DNA from 4 places in the Streptomyces sp. NPDC107517 genome. Region 2 is predicted to be linked to each of the others. Evidence: riboswitches for the same ligand, from Rfam matches in the RefSeq annotation. Region 2 holds a riboswitch; each other region holds the start of a gene.
What was found. A riboswitch is a leader RNA that binds a small molecule or an ion and turns the genes downstream of it on or off. The one in region 2 is predicted to bind cyclic di-AMP.
Positions count from the first base shown of each region.

Region 1: it holds a riboswitch for cyclic di-AMP, as region 2 does, so the genes downstream of both, ACZ67T_RS23730 (C40 family peptidase) here and ACZ67T_RS03515 (M23 family metallopeptidase) in region 2, are expected to answer to the same signal.
Region 3: it holds a riboswitch for cyclic di-AMP, as region 2 does, so the genes downstream of both, ACZ67T_RS28750 (transglycosylase SLT domain-containing protein) here and ACZ67T_RS03515 (M23 family metallopeptidase) in region 2, are expected to answer to the same signal.
Region 4: it holds a riboswitch for cyclic di-AMP, as region 2 does, so the genes downstream of both, ACZ67T_RS31690 (C40 family peptidase) here and ACZ67T_RS03515 (M23 family metallopeptidase) in region 2, are expected to answer to the same signal.

Region 1 covers NZ_JBVJPM010000010.1:184,298-189,384, forward strand. The annotation lists gene ACZ67T_RS23725 (tellurite resistance/C4-dicarboxylate transporter family protein) at 1-546, opposite strand, end outside; gene ACZ67T_RS23730 (C40 family peptidase) at 574-1,743, opposite strand; cyclic di-AMP (ydaO/yuaA leader) riboswitch at 1,752-1,901, opposite strand; gene pcrA (DNA helicase PcrA) at 2,169-4,679, shown strand; gene ACZ67T_RS23740 (M23 family metallopeptidase) at 4,792-5,087, opposite strand, start outside.
Region 2 covers NZ_JBVJPM010000001.1:828,969-834,055, forward strand. The annotation lists gene ACZ67T_RS03500 (helix-turn-helix domain-containing protein) at 43-684, shown strand; gene ACZ67T_RS03505 (DUF6126 family protein) at 681-854, shown strand; gene ACZ67T_RS03510 (tyrosine-protein phosphatase) at 885-1,682, opposite strand; cyclic di-AMP (ydaO/yuaA leader) riboswitch at 2,090-2,270, shown strand; gene ACZ67T_RS03515 (M23 family metallopeptidase) at 2,275-3,075, shown strand; gene ACZ67T_RS03520 (SGNH/GDSL hydrolase family protein) at 3,302-4,093, shown strand; gene ACZ67T_RS03525 (TetR/AcrR family transcriptional regulator) at 4,202-4,837, opposite strand; gene ACZ67T_RS03530 (APC family permease) at 5,030-5,087, shown strand, end outside.
Region 3 covers NZ_JBVJPM010000014.1:46,526-51,612, reverse strand. The annotation lists gene ACZ67T_RS28755 (hypothetical protein) at 1-536, opposite strand, end outside; cyclic di-AMP (ydaO/yuaA leader) riboswitch at 2,455-2,619, shown strand; gene ACZ67T_RS28750 (transglycosylase SLT domain-containing protein) at 2,622-3,365, shown strand; gene ACZ67T_RS28745 (glycoside hydrolase family 43 protein) at 3,590-5,087, shown strand, end outside.
Region 4 covers NZ_JBVJPM010000017.1:62,406-67,492, forward strand. The annotation lists gene ACZ67T_RS31675 (hypothetical protein) at 13-372, shown strand; gene ACZ67T_RS31680 (ATP-dependent Clp protease proteolytic subunit) at 536-1,171, shown strand; gene ACZ67T_RS31685 (hypothetical protein) at 1,179-1,487, shown strand; cyclic di-AMP (ydaO/yuaA leader) riboswitch at 1,840-2,017, shown strand; gene ACZ67T_RS31690 (C40 family peptidase) at 2,021-2,494, shown strand; gene ACZ67T_RS31695 (DUF6328 family protein) at 2,613-3,146, shown strand; gene ACZ67T_RS31700 (ATP-binding protein) at 3,194-3,628, opposite strand; gene ACZ67T_RS31705 (helix-turn-helix domain-containing protein) at 3,901-4,782, shown strand; gene ACZ67T_RS31710 (DUF397 domain-containing protein) at 4,792-5,028, shown strand; gene ACZ67T_RS31715 (8-amino-7-oxononanoate synthase) at 5,012-5,087, opposite strand, start outside.

The sequences.
Region 1 (5,087 bases), on a different contig from region 2:
GTGGAGCAGCGCGAGGCAGTACAGGATGATCCCGCCCCAGAAGAGCACCATCCCGGTGAACCCGAGCCAGTGCGCGCCGACCGCGGGCACGAGCGTCGCCGCCAGGACGACGAGGCCCTGCGTCGCGACACAGCCGAGGAACACGGCCCCCGGCATCCGCGGCCTCCAGTGCCGTACGACGCTGATCAGGAGCACCGGCCAGACGAGCGCGGCCAGGGCGAGGAGCGCCTCGGCCAGGGTCTGCCGGCCGAGCATGGAGATCCGGGTGCCGAGGACGGCCGTCGCCGCGACCGCGGTGAGCGCGGGCGGGGTGTCCGCCTCGGACTCCCAGCGGTCGCGCTCCCGCACCAGCCGTTTCGCGAAGTCCGCCGCGAGGAGCAGCCAGAGGGCGGCGGCGAGCACCAGCATGATGCCGGACAGCACCGAGTAACCGGTCAGTCGCAGGCCGACCGAAATAATGCCGGTGGCCATGATGGCGGCGCCGGCGGCCGGTGGGAGCTGGGACCACGTGGGTCCGGGACGTGGGGTTGCGTTCGGGCCGCGCACCGCCCGAACGTAACCCCACGAAGGCGGTCAGGCCGGGCGCACCACGCTGTGGATCGGCATGTAGTAGATCGACTCGACGCGGACGTTCGCGCCCGGCTTCGGCGCGTGGATCATCTTGCCGTCGCCTATGTAGATGCCGACGTGGCTGATGTCGTCGTAGAAGAAGACCAGGTCACCGGGCTTGGCGTCGGCCGTGGTGACGGTCGTGCCGACCTTGACCTGGTCCCAGGTCGTGCGCGGCAGCGTGATGCCGGCCGCCTTCCACGCGGCCTGCGTGAGGCCCGAGCAGTCGTACGAGTCCGGTCCCGTGGCGCCCCACACGTACGGCTTGCCCATCTGGGACTCGGCGAAGGCGATGACCTTCGCGGCCTTGGTGGCGTAACCGCTGCTGGTGCTCCCGGAGCCCGTACCCGTACCCGTCCCCGAACCGGTACCGGTGCCCGTGGTCTCCTTCTGGCGCGCCTCCTCGGCCGCCTTGCGCTTGGCCTCCGCCTCGGCCTGCTGACGCGCCAGCTCCTCCGCCTTCTTCCTGGCGGCCTCCTGCTTTTTCTTCTCGATCGCCGCGAGCCGCGCCTTCTCCTCGGCGGTCAGCTTCGACAGGAGTTCGCGGGCGTCACCGAGCTTCTGCTGGACGTCCCTCTTCGTGCTCTTGAGCGTGGCCTGCGAAGTGGTCAGCGTCTCCAGGCTCTTGGCCGCCTCCGTGCGCTTCTTCGTGGTGGCGGCCTGCTCGGTCTGGTAGTCGTCGACGGCCTTCTTCTGGCGGCTCGTGAGCCGGCTCATCAGCTGGTCCTGGTCGAAGTAGTCCTGCGCATCGTCGGCGAGGAGCAGCGTCGCGGTGTCGGAGACGGCGCCCGTGCGGTACTGGGCAGCGGCGAAGGTGCCGAGCTCCTGGCGTGCCTTGTTGAGCTTCTCGGTGCGCTGCGCGACGTCGTCGAGGAGGTCGCCGACGCGCTTCTGCTGCTTGGTGGTGCGCTCCTTGGCCGCGTTGTACTTCTCCGTGGCCACGCCCGCCTGGTGGTAGAGGGTGTCGACCTTCTTCTGGACCTCTTCCAGGCTCGGCTTCGACGGCGCGGAGGGGGCGGCGGTCGCGGTCTGCGAGAGCAGGGCGATGGACGTGAGGGCCGCCGTGGTGATGCCGACGACGGGGGCCGTGCGGGGGCCGGCTGTTCTGGTGCGCGGCTTGCGGTGCGACGCCAAGGGTCGCGTCTCCTTCCCATGACCGCCTACCGGGTTAGCTGTCGGGTTCGGGCGGAGATTCGGAAGGCTGCCCTACGGCCGTGCCCTGACGGGTCGTCGGCCGATTCACCCCAAAGGTCGTGGGTCCCCGGTTCCATGCCTCTCGGCGTACTGAACTCAGCGGGGGCGACCCGCTCGCGGCGCGGTTGCCGGCGGGGGGACGGGCGGCCCGCGGAGCACGCTAGCCAACTCGTGTGGCTGCTGTGAAGGTTGATGTTCGATATGCCCGATACATTTTCGTGACCTTCGGCAATCTTGTCGGTGACCTCCGGTAACCTTCGCTGAGGGTGATTACCGCACTACAAGAGGTGGCCGGGCCCGCGAAGTCGGAGGAAGTTTCCGGGACGGCCGTGGGTGTCAGTGGGGCGGCCTAGACTCGTAGAGCGATGAGCAGCCTCTTTGACGACAGCTTCCTGGCGGACCTCACGGCTTCGAAGGCCAGTGAGGAGCATGCCCCGCCGCCGCCCGAGGACGACACGGCTCCGGAGCACGTTCCGGACGACCTGTTCGACGGGAAGTTCGACGTGCCCCCGGCCAGGGACGAGTACTACCGGGACGGCGCCCCACGCCCGGCGCTCGACCCGGCGGCCCTCCTCGACGGGCTGAACGAGAACCAGAAGGCGGCCGTCGTCCACGGCGGCTCCCCGCTGCTCATCGTGGCGGGCGCGGGGTCCGGCAAGACCCGCGTGCTCACGCACCGCATCGCGTACCTCCTCGGCGAGCGCGGTGTGCACCCCGGCCAGATCCTCGCGATCACGTTCACGAACAAGGCCGCGGGCGAGATGAAGGAGCGCGTCGAGTCCCTCGTCGGCCCGCGGGCGAACGCGATGTGGGTGTCGACGTTCCACAGCGCCTGCGTCCGCATCCTGCGCCGCGAGTCGAAGAGGCTCGGCTTCACGTCGTCGTTCTCGATCTACGACGCCGCCGACTCCAAGCGCCTCATGGCCCTGGTCTGCCGCGACCTCGACCTGGATCCGAAGAAGTTCCCGCCGAAGTCCTTCAGCGCCAAGATCTCGAACCTGAAGAACGAGCTGATCGACGAGGAGGACTTCGCGGCACAGGCCGCCGACGGCTTCGAGAAGACCCTCGCCCAGGCCTACGCGATGTACCAGTCCCGCCTCCGCGAGGCGAACGCGCTGGACTTCGACGACCTGATCATGACGACGGTAAATCTCCTGCGCGCCTTCCCGGACGTCGCGGAGCACTACCACCGCCGCTTCCGCCACGTCCTGGTCGACGAGTACCAGGACACGAACCACGCGCAGTACGCGCTGGTCAGGGAGCTCGTGGGGTCGGCCGACAGCGGCCGCGGGGAGGACGAGCCGCCCCGCGCGGACGACCTCCCGCCGGCCGAGCTGTGTGTCGTGGGTGACGCCGACCAGTCGATCTACGCGTTCCGCGGAGCCACCATCCGGAACATCCTCCAGTTCGAGGAGGACTACCCCGACGCGACAACGATCCTGCTGGAGCAGAATTACCGCTCGACGCAGACCATCCTCTCCGCGGCCAACGCGGTCATCGAGCGGAACGAATCCCGCCGCCCCAAGAACCTGTGGACGAATGCGGGCGCGGGCGCGCAGATCACCGGCTATGTCGCGGACACCGAGCACGACGAGGCGCAGTTCGTCGCCGACGAGATCGACCGGCTCACGGACGCGCGCGACGCGAAGGCCGGCGACGTCGCCATCTTCTACCGGACGAACGCGCAGTCCCGTGTCTTTGAAGAGATCTTCATCCGCGTCGGCCTGCCCTACAAGGTCGTCGGCGGAGTCCGCTTCTACGAGCGCAAGGAGGTCAGGGACGTCCTGGCCTACCTGCGGGTGCTCGCCAACCCCGAGGACTCCGTCCCCCTGCGCCGCATTCTCAATGTGCCGAAGCGCGGCATCGGCGACCGTGCCGAAGCGATGATCGACGCGCTCTCCCAGCGCGAGAAGATCTCCTTCCCGCAGGCGCTGCGCCGCGTCGACGAGGCGTACGGCATGGCGGCCCGCTCGACGAACGCGGTGAAGCGGTTCAACACGCTGATGGAGGACCTCCGCACGATCGTCGAGTCGGGCGCGGGCCCGGCCACGGTCCTGGAGGCCGTGCTCGAACGGACCGGCTATCTGGCCGAGTTGCAGTCGTCGACGGACCCGCAGGACGAGACGCGCATCGAGAACCTCCAGGAACTCGCGGCCGTGGCCCTGGAGTTCGAGCAGGAGAGCGCGGCGGCGGACGGCGTGGTCGAGGGTGCGGGCGAGGCGAGCGTCGGTACGCTCTCCGAGTTCCTGGAGCGGGTCGCGCTCGTTGCCGACTCCGACCAGATCCCGGACGAGGAGGACGACGGCTCCGGCGTCATCACGCTGATGACGCTGCACACCGCCAAGGGCCTCGAGTTCCCGGTCGTCTTCCTGACCGGCATGGAGGACGGCGTCTTCCCGCACATGCGCTCCCTCGGCCAGGTCAAGGAGCTGGAGGAGGAGCGCCGCCTCGCCTACGTCGGCATCACGCGCGCGCGTGAGCGGCTGTATCTGACGCGCTCCACGCTGCGCAGCGCCTGGGGCCAGCCCTCGTACAACCCGCCGTCGCGCTTCCTGGAGGAGATCCCGGACGCGCATCTGGAGTGGAAGCGGACCGGCGCCGTGGCGCCCGCCAAGTCGACGGGTCCGACGAGCGGTATCGCCGCGTCTCTCTCGTCGTCGCGCTCGCGCTCGACACCGGCGTTCGCCACGCGCCGGGCGACGGAGAAGCCGGTCGTCGCGCTGTCCGTGGGAGACCGGGTCACGCACGACCAGTTCGGCCTCGGCACGGTCGTCGGAGTCAAGGGCACAGGGGCGAACGCGGAGGCGACAGTCGACTTCGGCGAGCCCAAGCCGAAGCGCCTGCTGCTGCGGTACGCGCCGGTGGAGAAGCTGTAGCTCAGCAGTCCGGTGGGGGAGCCGTAGCTCGGTAGGCCGGTGGGGAAGCTGTAGCTCTGTAAGGCCGGTGGGGGAAGCTGTAGAGGGCTCCCGCCGGGAGGGCTCGGTCCTACTACGTCGGGTCGAGCCCGTGGCTGCGGAGCCACGGGAGCGGGTCGACGGCCGAGCCGCCGCCGGGACGCACCTCGAAGTGCAGGTGCGGACCGGTGGAGTTGCCGGAGTTCCCGGAGTGCGCGATGAGGTCGCCGGCCTTGACCGGTCCGCTCATGACGGCGTGGCTGGAGAGGTGGCAGTACCAGGTCTCCGTGCCGTCCTTCGCCGTCAGGATCGTCATGTTCCCGTAGGCGCTGTTCCACTGTGTACGGACGGTGCCGTCGGTCGCGGCCATCACCGGGGTCCCGTACGCGA
Region 2 (5,087 bases):
ATAAATTTGCCCCAGAGGTACGGCTCTGGCTCAATCGACGGTATGAGCCCTGTCCCTCCGGAGCCGGCTCCGGAACCCACGGAGCTGCCCGCCGTCGCCCCGCAGCTGCGCGAACTACGGCGTCGCGCCGCCCTGACCCTGGAGGCCGCGGCCCGTGCCGCCGGGCTCTCGCCCGCGCACCTCTCCCGCCTGGAGACGGGCCGCCGTCAGCCCTCGCTCCCGATGCTGCTCGCCCTCGCCCGCACCTACGGTACGACGGTCTCCGAACTCCTGGGCGAAACGCCCGCCGACAGGGACGCGGTCGTGCGCTCCGCCGACATGGAGGCCACCGAGGCGGGCGGCTGGATCTACCGGCAGGCGGGCGCCCCGGGACGCGGCATGCAGGCGCTGCGCGTCCATGTGCCGTTCGGCGCCCAGGGCGACATCGTGCGTGTCCACCCCGGTGAGGAGTGGCTGTACGTCCTCGAAGGGCGGCTGCGGCTGCGGCTCGGGGACACCGCGTACGCGCTCGCGCCGGGGGACAGCGCCCACTTCGACTCGCTCACCCCGCACCGGATCGCCGCCGCCGACCGCGACGGCGCCGAGCTCCTGTTCGTACACACCCTGCTGCAGAGCCCGTCCGCCGCGCTGTGTCTCGGCCCGGCGGTGGGCAGCGGCGAACCATCTCAGGGAGGCTCTCGATGAGCGCAGTGCCCGACGACGTGACCGAGCCCGAGCGGCAGCCCGCACGGCGTGACATCGAGGACAGGCTCCCGCGCGGCATCTGGGTGCGCCTGCTCGTCTACGTCTTCGCCGGGCACCTCGTCGCGGGCTTCATCTATCTGCTGTTCGCGCTGGGGGCGTCACGCGGGTGACGCCCCTCACCAGGACTGTCGGTCCCGGTCTCAGTCGAGAAGGCGCTCGCGCAGCCGCTCGCGCTGCGCGGGGGACAGCTTGAGGCCCTCCTCCAGGTAGCGGTCGGTGGAACCCCACGTCTGTGCGACTGTCTCGAAGGCGGCGGCCAGGTATGCGGCGCGGGCGTCGAACAGGGGGCTCAGCAGCTCCATGACCTCGGGGGACATCGCGTCCTTCGAGGCGCTGCTGCGGTGCACCTTGTAGCGGCGGTGTGCCGCGTTCGACTCCAGGTAGTCCGCCTCGATGGCGTCGCGCTCCACACCCATGGCCAGGAGCGTGACCGCTATCGAGAGGCCCGCGCGGTCCTTGCCGGCCGCGCAGTGCATGAGCGCGGGCACGCTGTCCTCGGCGAGGGAGTGCAGCACCTGGCTGTGCTCGGCGGTGCGCTCCGCGATGATCGTCCGGTACGACGTGATCATGCGGTCCGCGGCCTGGCCCTCGGAGAGGGCGGCGCGCAGCTCGTCGAGATTGCCGTCGCGCACCATCTGCCAGAACTCGGCGCCGTCCGCGGGGTCGGTCAGCGGCAGGTTCACGTTCCGCACGCCGGGCAGCGTGACGTCAGGGCCTTCGAGGCGCTGGTCGGCGGCGTTGCGGAAGTCGAAGATCGTGTGCAGCCCGAGCGAGGAGAGGAACGCGGCGTCCTCGTCCGTGGCGTGCGCGAGGTGACCGCTGCGGAACAGCACGCCCTGCTTGACCCGACGGCCGTCCACGGTCGGGAGGCCACCCACATCGCGGAAGTTGCGCACTCCGGCCAACTCGGGCTCGGTGGACGGGACCTGCTGCGTCACGGGGGCTCCTCCCGGTCGGCCGCGGCGCTGCTCGCCTGCGGGCGCCTTCGACGATACGACATGGCTGCCAGGGGCAACCATGTGAGAGGCGCCAGGCGATTACATATCCAATGCCCGATATGAGGCGGTAAGGAGTAATTGCCCTCTATGGGGTAACTGGCCCTGAAACACAGGCATATGGTGAGCAATGCGTGAGCAGGGTCATAGCCGTGACCGTACGTGGCGGACGGGCCGCATGGATTTCCGGTAGGTATCGCAGTCGCAAAGATCGTAAATAGACGGAGTGTGACGGCATTTTCCGGAAAAGGCCGTTTAAGGATCAAGAACCGGAATGCCCAAGGGGATTCGCGCCTTGTTTCCGCGCTCCCCGCTCGCTTACGTTCAGCGCAATCCGGACGGACCGCCTAATCCTGCCGCCGCCCGGAATCCGCACATCGATCCGTGCTCGGCAGGAGCGGGGGACCCAGGTAGAGCGCCGTGTCCGGAACACCGGGCACGGCTCGGGGTGAAGCCGTGCCCGAAAGGGGTGCGGCCGGGCAACTCCAGCCCGAACCCGACAGCTCACCTCGCAGGCGACGGAGAGGAATCCCCCATGCCCGCGAAGGGTAAGCACCGCCGTCCCAAGTCCCCGCGTTTCGCGCGCTCGATCGCCGTCGCCGCAGCGGGCGGCGCCGCGCTCGCACTGCCGCTGATGGGTGCCGCCGAAGCCCACGGCGCGACCCCGGCGGGCGCCCACTCGGTCGCGCAGGCCGTCGCCGCTCCCGCCGCGGCCAAGACCTACGCCGTGAAGGGCGGGGACACCCTCTCGAAGATCGCCGACGCGCAGAACGTCAGCGGTGGCTGGAAGAAGCTCTACTCCGACAACCGCTCGGCCGTCGGGGACAACCCGTCCCTGATCCATCCGGGCCTGAAGCTGACGATCGGCCAGAAGGCCGCGGCCCCCGCCGCGAAGTCCCCGGCCACGGCCACCCAGGCCACCACTGCTTCCGGCTACACGCTGCCCGTCCAGGGCGCCAACATCGGTACGGCGTACAAGACCGCGGGTGCCATGTGGTCCAGCGGCTACCACACCGGTGTCGACTTCGTGGTCCCGACGGGCACCCCGCTCAAGGCCATCGCCGCGGGTACCGTCGTGTCGGCCGGCCTTGACGGCGCGTACGGCAATGAGGTCGTCATCCAGCACGCCGACGGCAAGTACTCGCAGTACGCCCACATGTCGTCCCTCTCCGTCTCGTCCGGGCAGACCGTGACCGAGGGCCAGCAGATCGGCCTCTCCGGCGCGACCGGCAATGTCACGGGTCCGCACCTGCACTTCGAGATCCGCACCACCCCGAGCTACGGCTCGGACGTGGACCCGGTCGCGTACCTCCGTGGGCACGGGGTCTCTCTCTGACCTCGATGGCGTGACGTGAGCGTGTGACGTGAAGCTGTCTCGCTGAGGCGTGACGTGAGGGGCGGGCCCGGTTCCGGGCCCGCCCCTTCGTCGTATCCTCCGCCGCACCCTGTCGAATTCCTGGTATTCCTGAAATCGCGAAACTGACCGGGTGGGCTATATCACCACCCGTCAACCCCTTCCTACGGTCGCGTAGGTCACATCGCAGGGTGAAAGATGTGTGGTCGTGGCAAACGAATCGAGATCACTCAGCAGCGGCACGATTCGGTCCTACGCGGCGGTGGGGGACAGCTTCACCGAAGGCGTCGGGGACCCCGGTCCCGACGGGGCCTTCGTGGGCTGGGCCGACCGTCTCGCCGTCCTCCTGGACGACCGGACCCCCGAGCACTCCTTCCGGTACGCGAACCTCGCCGTGCGCGGCAAGCTCCTCGACCAGATCGTGGAGGACCAGCTCCCGCGCGCCGTCGAACTCGCCCCGGACCTGGTGACCTTCGCCGCCGGGGGCAACGACATCATCCGTCCCGGCACCGACCCCGACGACGTCGCGCAGCGCTTCGAGAAGGCGGTGGCCCGGCTGACCTCCGCCGTCGGCACGGTCATGGTGACCACCGGCTTCGACACCCGGGACGTCCCGGTCCTCAAGCATCTGCGCGGCAAGATAGCGACGTACAACGGGCATGTGCGCGCGGTCGCCGACCGCTACGGCTGCCCGGTGCTCGACCTGTGGTCCCTCAAGACCGTGCAGGACCGGCGTGCCTGGGACGACGACCGGCTGCACCTCTCGCCCGAGGGCCACACACGGGTCGCGCTGCGGGCGGGGCAGACGCTCGGCATCGAGGTGCCGGCGGACCCGGACCAGCCGTGGCCGGCGCAGCCGCCGCGCGGCACGCTGGAGGTCCGGCGCGACGACATCCACTGGGCGCGGGAGTTCCTGGTGCCGTGGATCGGCCGACGGCTGCGGGGCGAGTCGTCCGGGGATCATGTGGCGGCGAAGCGGCCGGACTTGCTGCCGCTCTGACGGGAACGGCGCACGTGATGGGGGAGCTTGCCTCTGGGGGCGGCTCCCCCGCGCCGCTTTGCCGGGTGCCACCCCGGGTTCCCCGGGGAGCCCGACGTCGCGCCGCCGTCAGCTCGACGTCGTAGCCGTCGTCGTCGCCGTCAGCTGCTCCCGCTCAAGTCCCAGCTCACGGGCCAGCGCGTCGTCCACCCACTCCTGCATGCGGGTCCGCGAAACCGTCCCCGTGTACGCGGTCATCTGCACCGCGAGCCCGTCGAGGAGCGCCGTCAGGCGCAGCGCGGCGCCCGCCGGGTCCGGGCAGCGGAACTCGCCCGCCGCCACACCTTCCGCGACGACCTCGGTGAGCGCCGCCTTCCACTGCTTGTCCAGGCCGCGGGTGACCTCCCGCAGCGCGGGCTCGCGCAGCGCCGCGGACCAGCCCTCGATCCACAGCCGCCACCCCTTGGCCTGCCCGGTCGGCGCGTACCAGCGCACGGCCGAGCGCAGCCGACGCAGCGCCGTCGTGCGCTTGCCGAGCAGCTTGCGCAGATGCGCCAGGTCACCCTCGGCGGCGTGCGCGAACGCGGCGGCGACGAGCTTTTCCTTCGTCGAGAAGTGGTACAGAACCAGCGCGTTGCTCACCCCGAGCGCCGCGGCGACGTCGGCGATGCGCACGGCTGCCACGCCCCGCGCCTCGATCTGTTCGATGGCGGCCCCCAGCAACTCTTCGCGCCGCTCGGCCACGCTCAACCGCACTCTTGCCACGCGGTAACCCTACACACGGGCACCGGCGTCGGGTGCCGGGCGGCGAACCCGGTGCGAACGCCTCGTGCACGACTCTTGACAGTGCCCAGTGGTGCCCGTCACAGTCTCGCTTACTGACTGGCCGTTCAGTCAATAGGCCGTCTCAAGAACAACTGTCACGCCCGTGCCCAGCCGTGCAGCAGGAGTTTCCCCGTGACCCAAGCGCCGCCGATCCCGCCGACCGAGCCGTCCGCCACGGACGCACCCGACC
Region 3 (5,087 bases), on a different contig from region 2:
AGGTTGCCGGAGCCGGCGGGCAACTTGTAGGTGCCGACGGGGATCCGCTGTCCGTTGTCGGTGTCGACGACGGTGCCCGACCAGGTGTCCGTGCCGACCCGGGCGATCTCGACGCGGAAGGTGTGGCCGTACACGGCGTCGAAGTCCACTCCGCAGCTGACGCCGGCGCCGCCGTCAGCGCCGTCCGAACAGTTGGCGTGGGTGCTTGTCGTGCCGCTGATGAAGGAGGAGAACACCCCGCGCAGGCGCTGGTGCCCGTTCGCATCCGGCCGCGGCTGCAGTCCCGCGTACCCGATGTCACTCTGTCCGGCGAACCCGTACTGCATCGCGAAGTAGGTCCCGGATACATGGGCGGTGCCGGTGTTCACGGTGATCGGGAAGTTGAGGGATGTCAGTCCCTCGCTGGGAGCCCCGCTCACCGTCCACGACAGTAGTTCGTTCCCACCGAAGGTCTGCGCCCGTGCGCCAGGTGCCGCGATGAACGGGACGAGTGCGGCGAGGGCTCCCACCGCCACGCGTGTCAACGCTCGTTTCATCTGATGCTCCTCAAGGGGGTGTTGAAGGTGAGCAGGGCTGTGAACGTCTGGGCACCGCCTTCTCGCATGAGTGCTGCAGGCCGTGACGACTTCGCCGCGGTGTCCGCGATACGACTGAGGCGGCTCTGCCGCCCCAACCCCTGGGCCGACGCTCACCCCTTTTTCCCGGTTCTACGCACGTTCCGGGCACCGGTGCCCCAGTGCCGAGTCCTCTCCAATCGACGTGGAGCGAGGGGAAGGCCACCGGCGATTATCTGCATGCACCTGACAACATTGATCCCAGTACAGCGTGCCGCCACTTGCGCCCGAAGGGGCACTGCAGCGACACCTGTCGCACCAGTGGCACGGTCTTCGATCGTCACAACCCTGCAGCCCAATTGCCTGCGGAAGACTATGGCGCCCCGCCCGAGGCGTGTCAACACATGCTCGTAAACATGCGACTCCAATCAGAATCAATCATCGAGGTCGCAGGCAGTCCACCGCCTGACACTGGGGCCCCGCACGTCGATCAGCCGGTCGGTGGCATCCCCGCCTACGGCAGCCGACGCACCGCCTGGAACGCCGGCTGCCGCCACGACCACCAAAGTCCCGAACACCGCTAGCGGCACCCAGGGGGACACGGACCATCTCGCCCCGGCGTCGATCAGATGCCGTGCACACCGCGAACGCCCGCACACCCCGAGACCATCGCCCGCGTCCCGTCAGCCCACCGCACAACCGGACCCGGCGAAGCGGCCCCTCCCACGGCTCACCACAACGTGGCGTACCTGCCGAGCAGCACGAACGCCCCGCCCCCATAAGCAGGTTCGCGCTCGCGTCCAGCACGCCTCCACTCGAATGAAGGCTGCAATATCCGCTGGTGCGGATGCCTTGTTCGGCAAAGCCGAGGTTGAGGTCGTGCAGTTGGGCATGGCGCGGTGCATGCCTTTCCCGTTGATTCGCCAAGTCCCGCAGGCCGCAACTCCGACGTTGCCGTCATGTTCCGTGCGACCGAGTAACTACCCCCATTCCTGCGCTTCTTCGCGGCGGACCTTCGGTTCGAATGCGACCCGGCGCGGGTGCCTGCGGGGTTCCCGTTCATCACTGCAGCGACCACCGAGGCCCAGCATTGAACAGGCCTCCCCCACAGAGAGATACCTGCCCGGAAAACCGTAGTCGGCAGAGGATTTGAGCAGCCCCCTTCCGGCCCGAGCCGATAGCTTCACTGACACACCAGCGACAATCGACAACTGAATCTCCATCACATATGGACCGTCTTCTAAGATCACACACATCCTGAACCGGAGAATTTTCCGGATGCAGCATCAGAGTCCTCACCTATTCCGCCCCGGGTATCCCGCGAACCCAGCAGGCCGGCGGGAAGCGCACTCCGCTGACGGCCGCCGGCCTCACCTCAGTCGACCCCTCAGGCGAACCGCACAGGTCCACGTCCAGGCAGCATCCCGATCGACATCGGCTCCTGAATCGTGCAGCGGGGACGCGTGTCGGCCCGTGTGACCGGGCCGACATTGATGGCGATACACCCCCTTAGTCACTGAAAGCGACAGGGCGGTATGTCCATTTTTGCAATGAAAAATACCTTTTTGCATTATTAGTGCTATACGAGGGGATCCGCCTATCTCGCTAGATATTCAGGCGAAATATCGCACTCCGCTACGCCATCGACCGGCATTCCAACCCGCATCACATTCAGTGAACCGTGTCACATGGAAGGACGCGGGCCCCGAAGATCGGCTGAGCCCACTTCCCTTCTGCACAAGGAAGGTTGGGGTTTTCGATCAAAGAGAGTGGAGGGTTCTGATCGCCGGAGAAGGGCTCCCACATTTCGCGATCGGGAATTCTGGTCTTGTTCTGTCCGCGCTTTCTCGCCTAATGTCACCGTCAATCCGGATGGAACGCCGAATCCTGCCGCTGTCCGGAATCCCTCCCACTCACTCGGTAACGCACGGCAGGAGCGGGGGACCCAGGTAAGCCGCCGATCCGGTTTCCGGAACGGCTCGGGGTGAAGTCGCATTCGCAGTGCGACCGGACATCTCCCGTCCGAACCCGACAGCTCACCTCGTAGGCGACGGAGAGGAACTCGACATGCCCTCAAAGGGACAGCACCGCCGCCCCAAGTCCATCTCGCTCAGCCGCGGCATCGCCGCCGCAGGCACCGGCGCTGCCGTGCTCGCTCTCCCGGTGCTCGGCGCGACCAGCGCCGGCGCAGCGCAGGCCACCCCGGCTGCCAAGACCGCCGCGGCCCCCACGACGTACGTCGTCGTCGCCGGCGACTCCCTCGTCAAGATCGCCCGCGAGCACTCGGTGAGCGGCGGCTGGAAGCAGCTGTACCAGGACAACCGAGCCACCGTCGGTGACAACCCGGCGCTGATCCACCCCGGCGTCAAGCTCACGCTCGGCAAGAAGAGCGCGGCCGAGCCCACGGCAGCCACCAGGGCGTCCGCCGAGCGGGCCGACCGCTCCGAGACCCGGACCGCGCTCCCGGCCGCCCCGGCGAAGAAGTCGTACACCAACGACCTCGACGGCTGGATCAAGGAATCGCTGGACATCATGGCCAAGCACAGCATTCCCGGCACCTACGAGGGCATCCACCGCAACGTCATGCGCGAGTCCTCCGGCAACCCGCTGGCCATCAACAACTGGGACTCCAACGCTGTCGCAGGAACCCCGTCCAAGGGTCTCCTGCAGGTCATCGACCCCACGTTCAAGGCGTACCACGTGCCCGGCACGTCCATGGACAGCTACGACCCGGTCGCCAACATCACCGCCGCCTGCAACTACGCGGCCGACAAGTACGGCTCGATCGACAACGTGAACGGCGCGTACTGACAGCCGGTTCCACACTGAGGCTCGCAGTCGTCGCAGGCAGACCAGGCTGAACGGAAGCCCGGCCACTGCCAGTTGAAGCGCATCGATGATGTCCTGGCCCTGAAGTCCCGTAAGCATGTAGGGACTTCAGGGCCCTTCTGCGTCCTGTCCAACCTCTTGCGCGCCATCACCCCCGTGCATATCCTCCCCGCGAATCGAAGCGCTTCGACACGGAGAGAGACAGCATGGCAGACCCACACCCGGTCATCCCCGGGTTCCACCCGGACCCCAGCGTCTGCCGCGTCGGCGACGACTACTACCTCGCGTGCTCGAGCTTCGAGTACGTGCCCGGGGTGCCGCTCTTCCACAGTCGCGACCTGCTGCACTGGCGGCAGATCGGCAACGTCCTCGACCGGCCCGGCCAGTTGCGGCTGCCCTGGGACACACCCTCCTCCGCCGGGATCTACGCGCCGACGCTGCGCCACCACGACGGCCGCTTCTGGCTGGTCGTCACCAATGTGAGCTCGGGCGGCGGCAATCTGCTCGTCTCCGCGACCGACCCGGCGGGCCCCTGGTCGGACCCGGTCCCGCTGCCCGGCGTCCCCGGCATCGACCCGGATCTCGCCTGGGACGAGGACGGCGCGTGCTGGGTCACGGTCGCCGGGATCTCCCAGGTCCGCATCGACCCGTACACCGGCGAGACCTTCGGCGAACCGCGCCAGCTGTGGTCCGGCACGCCGGGCGCCAAGGCCCCGGAGGCGCCGCACCTGTACCACGTCGGCGAGCACTGGTACCTGCTGATCGCCGAGGGTGGCACCGAGCGCGGGCATGCCGTCTCCGTGGCCCGCGGCCCCGCGCCCACCGGCCCCTTCGAACCTTGCCCGGCCAATCCGATCCTGACCCACCGCAGCACCGACGAGCCCGTCCAGAACACCGGCCACGCCGATCTGGTGCAAGCGCCCGACGGCACGTGGTGGATGGTGTTCCTCGGGGTGCGGCCGCGCGGCGGCACTCCCGGCTGGCACGTGCTCGGCCGCGAGACCTTCCTCGCGCCGGTCACCTGGGAGGACGGCTGGCCGGTCGTCGGCCCGCCGGCGACGGCCGGGCCCGCGCCCGGCCCCGCCGATCCCTTCACGGACGACTTCGACGACGCCGATCTGCAGCCCTCCTGGATCTCGCTCCGCCACCGCTCCCCGCGGCACTGCACCACGAAAGAGCGCCCGGGCAGGCTGACCCTTCACGCCCTCGGCAACGGTCTTGACGCCGCCGATGTCACCTTCGTCGGGCACCGGCAGCAGCACCTCTCCTGCCGCGTCCGCGCCCACCTCGACCCGGCCGAGGGCACCGGTGGCCTCGCGGTCCGGCTCGACGAGCTGCACCACTACGAGATCGAGGCCGACGCCGCCGAAGTGCGGGTGATCGCCCGCGTCGGACCGCTGCGCACCGTGGTCACCTCCACACCCCGGGTGACGGCCGACGGACCGCTCGTGCTCGGCGTCGACGTGATCCCGACGGACTGCCCGCGCGACGCGCGTACCGGCCCCGACACGCTCGCGTTCGGCGTCGAGGAGCCCGACGGCACGTTCACCGCCCTCGCGGCCCTCGACGGCCGCTATCTGTCGACCGAGGTGGCCGGCGGGTTCACCGGCCGCGTCATCGGCCTGTACGCCGCCACCGGCACCGCCCACTTCGACTGGTTCCGCTACGAGCCGCTCGCCATCGGAACTCGACCGCTGACCCACT
Region 4 (5,087 bases), on a different contig from region 2:
TAGGCTCCGCGCATGGAACAGAGCGAGATCATCCTGCGCGCAATCGGCGTCCTGACCGAGACCCAGGAAATGGTGCGCAGGCTCAGCAAGGACGCCGAGCCCGACATCGAGACCGAGGACGCCCAGCTCGGGCGCCTGGTGACAGAGGCGTTCCCCTCCATCGAGATCCCGGCGGATTCGAGCGTGGAGGAGGCGGCGGAGGCGACCGTGGCGGCGCTGATGCCGGTGACGATCTCCCTGGTGGGCGCATTCGCGTTCCTCTTCTCCGAACTCGCCGAGGTGCATGACTCGGGCAGGACCGACATCAAGAGCGCCGACCTCCTTCAGCACCTCGCGCTGCGCCTGTCTCGGACGGACGACGGAGACCGGTAGCCACCGCCCCAGAAGCACGGAAAAGGGGGCCGGCCACGCGCATCGGGCGCGGGCCGGCCCCCTTCTTCGCGTTTCTCGGAGTCTTGGCCCTACGCCTTCCGTACGTCCTGTACATTTTTTACAGAAGCAGCGACAGAGTCCCGCGCTCACGGAGGCATGCGCCATGTACCGACCTTCCGCCCGCTACGTCCTGCCCGAGTTCACCGAGCGCACCTCGGCCGGGCACCGCACGCTCGATCCGTACTCCAAGCTCTTGGAGGAGCGGATCGTCTTCCTGGGGACACCGATCGACGACACCTCCGCGAACGATGTGATGGCGCAGTTCATGCACCTCGAGTACGCCGCGCCGGACCGGGACATCTCGCTGTACATCAACTCCCCCGGCGGCTCGTTCAGCGCGATGACGGCGATCTACGACACGATCCGGTTCGTCAGCTGCGAGGTCGAGACCGTGTGCCTCGGGCAGGCCGCCTCCGCCGCCGCCGTACTCCTGGCCGCCGGGACGCCGGGGAAGCGGGCCATGCTGCCCGGCGCGCGCGTGGTGATCCATCAGCCGGGGCTGGCCGAGCCCGCACAGGGCCGGCCGAGCGACCTGGAGATCCAGGCCCGTGAACTGGTGCGCATGCGCGCCCAGCTGGAGGAGCTGCTCGCGCTGCACACCGGGCAGAGCCGAGAGCGCATCGGCGCCGACATCGAGCGGGACAAGATCCTTCAGGCCCAGGACGCCGTGGAGTACGGACTCGTGGACCGGGTCATCGAGAACCGCAAGCTGTCCGGTTCGGCCCACGGCGCCAGGTGACCCGGCGATGCTGCCGCCCGAGCTGCCCCCGCTGCCCGCGCTGACGCGCGCCGAGTGCGAACTCCTCGCCCGCTATCTGGAAGTGGTCGACCTGCTCGGAAGGATCAACCCGGCCAGGAGCGACCGCACATATGGCGGACTGCGGGCCGCGCAAGCACTCGTCGGCGGGGCGACGGCGCTCAGGGACGCCCTGACGCTCATGCATCAGCGGGGCGAGACCGAGCTCCACGCGACGACGCTGGCTCGCGCTTTGCGGGTCCTGGACGGAGAAAGGAGGACACAACGGGTCACGGTGCCGCCGGGGTCGGTCAATTGACGGACCGTTCAAATCCGAAGCGATCGATCCGAACCGTCCGCGCCGAGGTCGAAACGGACCAGAAGAGGTACCCACATACGGCGTAGCCGGCACCCGTTTTGCGAACCGGAAAAGTTGCGCGGAACGCCTACGCCAAATCGGGAATTCCGCCTTCCGCTGCTGGTGCGGGCCTCGTTGGGACCCCCGCGCCGGGGTGGAAAAGTGCGCTGTCCACCCGAATGGATCACTCGTGAGGACACTCACACAACGCCGATTCGGCGCTGCGTTCTCGACGTTTGTGCGTGAAGATCCCTTCCGACGACAAGCCCCCGCCGCCGCGGCGGGGCGGTCCGTGCGGACGCCGAGTCCTGCCGCCGTACGGATGCCAGGTCGACAGAAGTGGATCGGCAGGAGTGGAGGACCCGAGCACGACGGGCCGCCGGAGCTTTTTTCCGGGCCGGCCCTTGGGGTGAAGCCGCACTTCGCGGCCGGGCAACTTCGCCAGCCCGAATCCGACAGGTCATCCTTCACAGGCGGCTGACGAAGGGTTGCGCATGACTGCGCTCAATCGTGTCCCGTCGCTGCTGACCCGGGCCGGCACCGCCTCGGCCCTCACGCTCGCCGTAGCGGGCGGCAGCCTGCTGGTGCCAGGAGCCACGCCCGAAGCGGAGGCCTCGCCACCTGCGACGAAGGCCCTCCAGATCGCGGCCTCAAGGAAAGGAAGCCCCTACCAGTGGGGCGCCACAGGACCGCACAGGTTCGACTGTTCGGGCCTGACCGTCTACTCGTTCAAGCGTGTGGGCAAGAAACTGCCCCGTACCGCCGCCCAGCAGTACAACAAGACCCGCCATGTCTCGGCGTCCCATCGCAAACGCGGTGACCTGGTCTTCTTCCATTCGGGCCGCGGCGTCTACCACGTCGGCATCTACGCCGGGAAGGGAAGGATCTGGCACTCGCCGAAGACCGGTGCCGTGGTGCGGCTCGAGCGGATCTGGACGAGGAGCGTCTGGTACGGGCGTGTGCGGTAGCGCCACCTGACAGGTCCCCGGGGGCCTCGGGGACCCCGGGGACCCGTCAGGCGTCGTCACCGGGCGTACGCGCCTGCCCGGCCGTCTCGGAGCCGCGCGACGGGGTACTCGTGGTCGTATGAACGAGGACCGACCGGCCGGCGACGAGGACGCCCCACGCAACTCGGGCTCAAGGAGCGTGGGGCAGGACCGGCACGAGACGCCGCTGGAGCGCGCGGACCGGAACTTCGGCGAGCTGCTCCAGGAGCTGCGCGTCACGCAGACGGGCGTGCAGATCCTCTTCGCGTTCCTGCTGACGCTGGCGTTCACTCCCAGGTTCCCGGCGCTGGACGGCGTGCAGCGCGCGACGTACATCGCGACGCTGTTGCTCGCGGTGCTCGCCGCCGCGCTGTTCACGGCGCCCGCGGCACTGCACCGCGCGCTGTTCGGGCGGGGTGCCAAGCCGCAGATCGTGCGGATGTCCTCGTGGCTCGCCGCGGCCGGCCTGGGCGTTCTGGCACTTGCCCTGGCCGGGTCCGTGCTGCTCGTCGTGGACTTCACCGCGGGGCGGGCCGCGGGCATCGCGGCCGGGGCGGGCACGTTCACGGTCTGTGCGGGCCTGTGGGGCGTGCTGCCGCGTCTGGTGCGGCGCTCACTCACGCGGGCGCGGTGAAGGGGACGGACACACCGTCCCCGTAGCCGCGCCACCACCGCCGGCCTTCACAGCGACTGGACAGGGACCGTCCACGGCAGGGCGATCCACACGGTCTTGCCGCCCTCGGGAGTGGGCCTGACCGACAGGCTTCCGCCGCACTCGGCCGTCAGACAGCGGATGATCACCATGCCGCGCCCGTTGTCCTGCTGGACGGCGGCCGGGAGCCGCTTCGGGTGGCGCGGGTGGCTGTCCGTGACGCCGATACGCAGGTGTTCGTCGCGCTCCAGCTGTACGTCGACGGTGAAGACCGGCGACTGCCCGCGGGTGTGCATCACGGCGTTCGTGGCGAGTTCGGAGACGATGAGCCGGACCGTGTCGGCCGTTTCCGCGTCGCGCGGCATGCCCCATTCGGCGAGTACGTCGCCGACATATGTGCGGGCCGAGGAGACCGAGGCAGGATCGCTCGGCAGAGTGACGGATGCTTCCTGGTGATCTGCCATGGCGACGTCGTCCCTTTTTTCGCCGGGGCCTGAATCCGACACATGGCGGATGACTCGAGGCAACCCCCGGACTGGTGCTTCGCGCCAGAGTGCCACTCCCGCTCCGCCGGTGGAGCCGATCCCCCGAGATATGCATATATCTGTCGCTCGAAGCGGTGAACTCTGCGTCGGCGCACCACATTTGGGCGTACGCCGCCGACTTCCTCTACCGTCGGCTCGGAACACGATCCGCCGGGCCGGAAGGAGCCGGGCCACAGGTCCGAGGAGACAGAATGAAACACGGTCCGGCGGTGCGCCGCCGCAGGCTCGGCGCGGAGCTGCGCGCGCTGCGCGACCGCGCGGGGCTCACCAGTGGCGAGACGGCCCGGCTCGTCGGCTGGCACCAGTCGAAAGTGAGCCGTATCGAGACCGGCCGCAGCGGCGTGAAGGCGTCGGACGTACGCCTCCTGCTCGACGCGTTCGAGGTCACGGACCCCGGCATACGGGATCTGCTGGTCGCGCTGGCCGGGTCGGGGGACGACGGCGGCCAGCACTGGTGGCACGCCTACCGGGGTCTACTGCCGCCCGCCTACCGGGACTTCATCAGCCTGGAGTCGCAGGCGTGCCGGGTCAGGACGGTCGAGACGTCCGTCGTGCCGGGCCTCCTCCAGACGCCCGACTACGCGCGTGCGGTGACCAGGGCCGCGCTCGACGGGCTGCCGGAGGGGCAGGTCGACGCCCTGGTCGAGGTGCGGATCGCCCGGCAGGACGTGCTGCGTTCGGCGTCGCCGCTGCGGCTCAGCGCGGTACTCGACGAGGCGGTGCTGCGGCGGCCCGTGGGCGGTCCCCGGGTGATGGCGGAGCAGCTGCGCCATCTCGCGGCCGTGGCGAAGCTTCCTCATGTGCGGCTACAGGTATTGCCGTTCGCCGCGGGGGAGCATGTCGGACTAACCGGCCCTTTCGTTGTGTTCTCATTTCCGAACACTTCCGATCTGGACGTAGTAGTTCTCGACCATTTGACGAGTAGCCTCTACCTCGAACGGAAAGAAGACCTCAAGGCGTACACGGACGCCTTCGACACCCTTCGGATCCACGCCCTTTCGCCCGGGGACACGCTGGATTTCATCGCCGGGATCGCCGGAGCGCATCCTCCTCCGGACAGTGAACGCACGTAAGGAGGCACCATGTCAGCTCTGCCTCGGTACGTACCATCCGCCGCGGTTCCCAGCACCTCTCTGCACGACGCGCCATGGCGGCGAAGCAGCCGCAGCACCGGAATGAACAACTGTGTCGAGACCGCTCCGCTGCACCGCGGACCTTCGGCCGGACTGCTCGCCGTGCGCGATTCCAAGCGCACGGCCGGACCCGCCCTGCTGTTCACGCCCTCCGCCTGGGAGGGGTTCCTCAACTCCTTGCGGTGAAAGCCGAGTCGGGAGCGTTGCGGCTGATCACCCGTACGGCTTCGGCGATTTGATCGTCG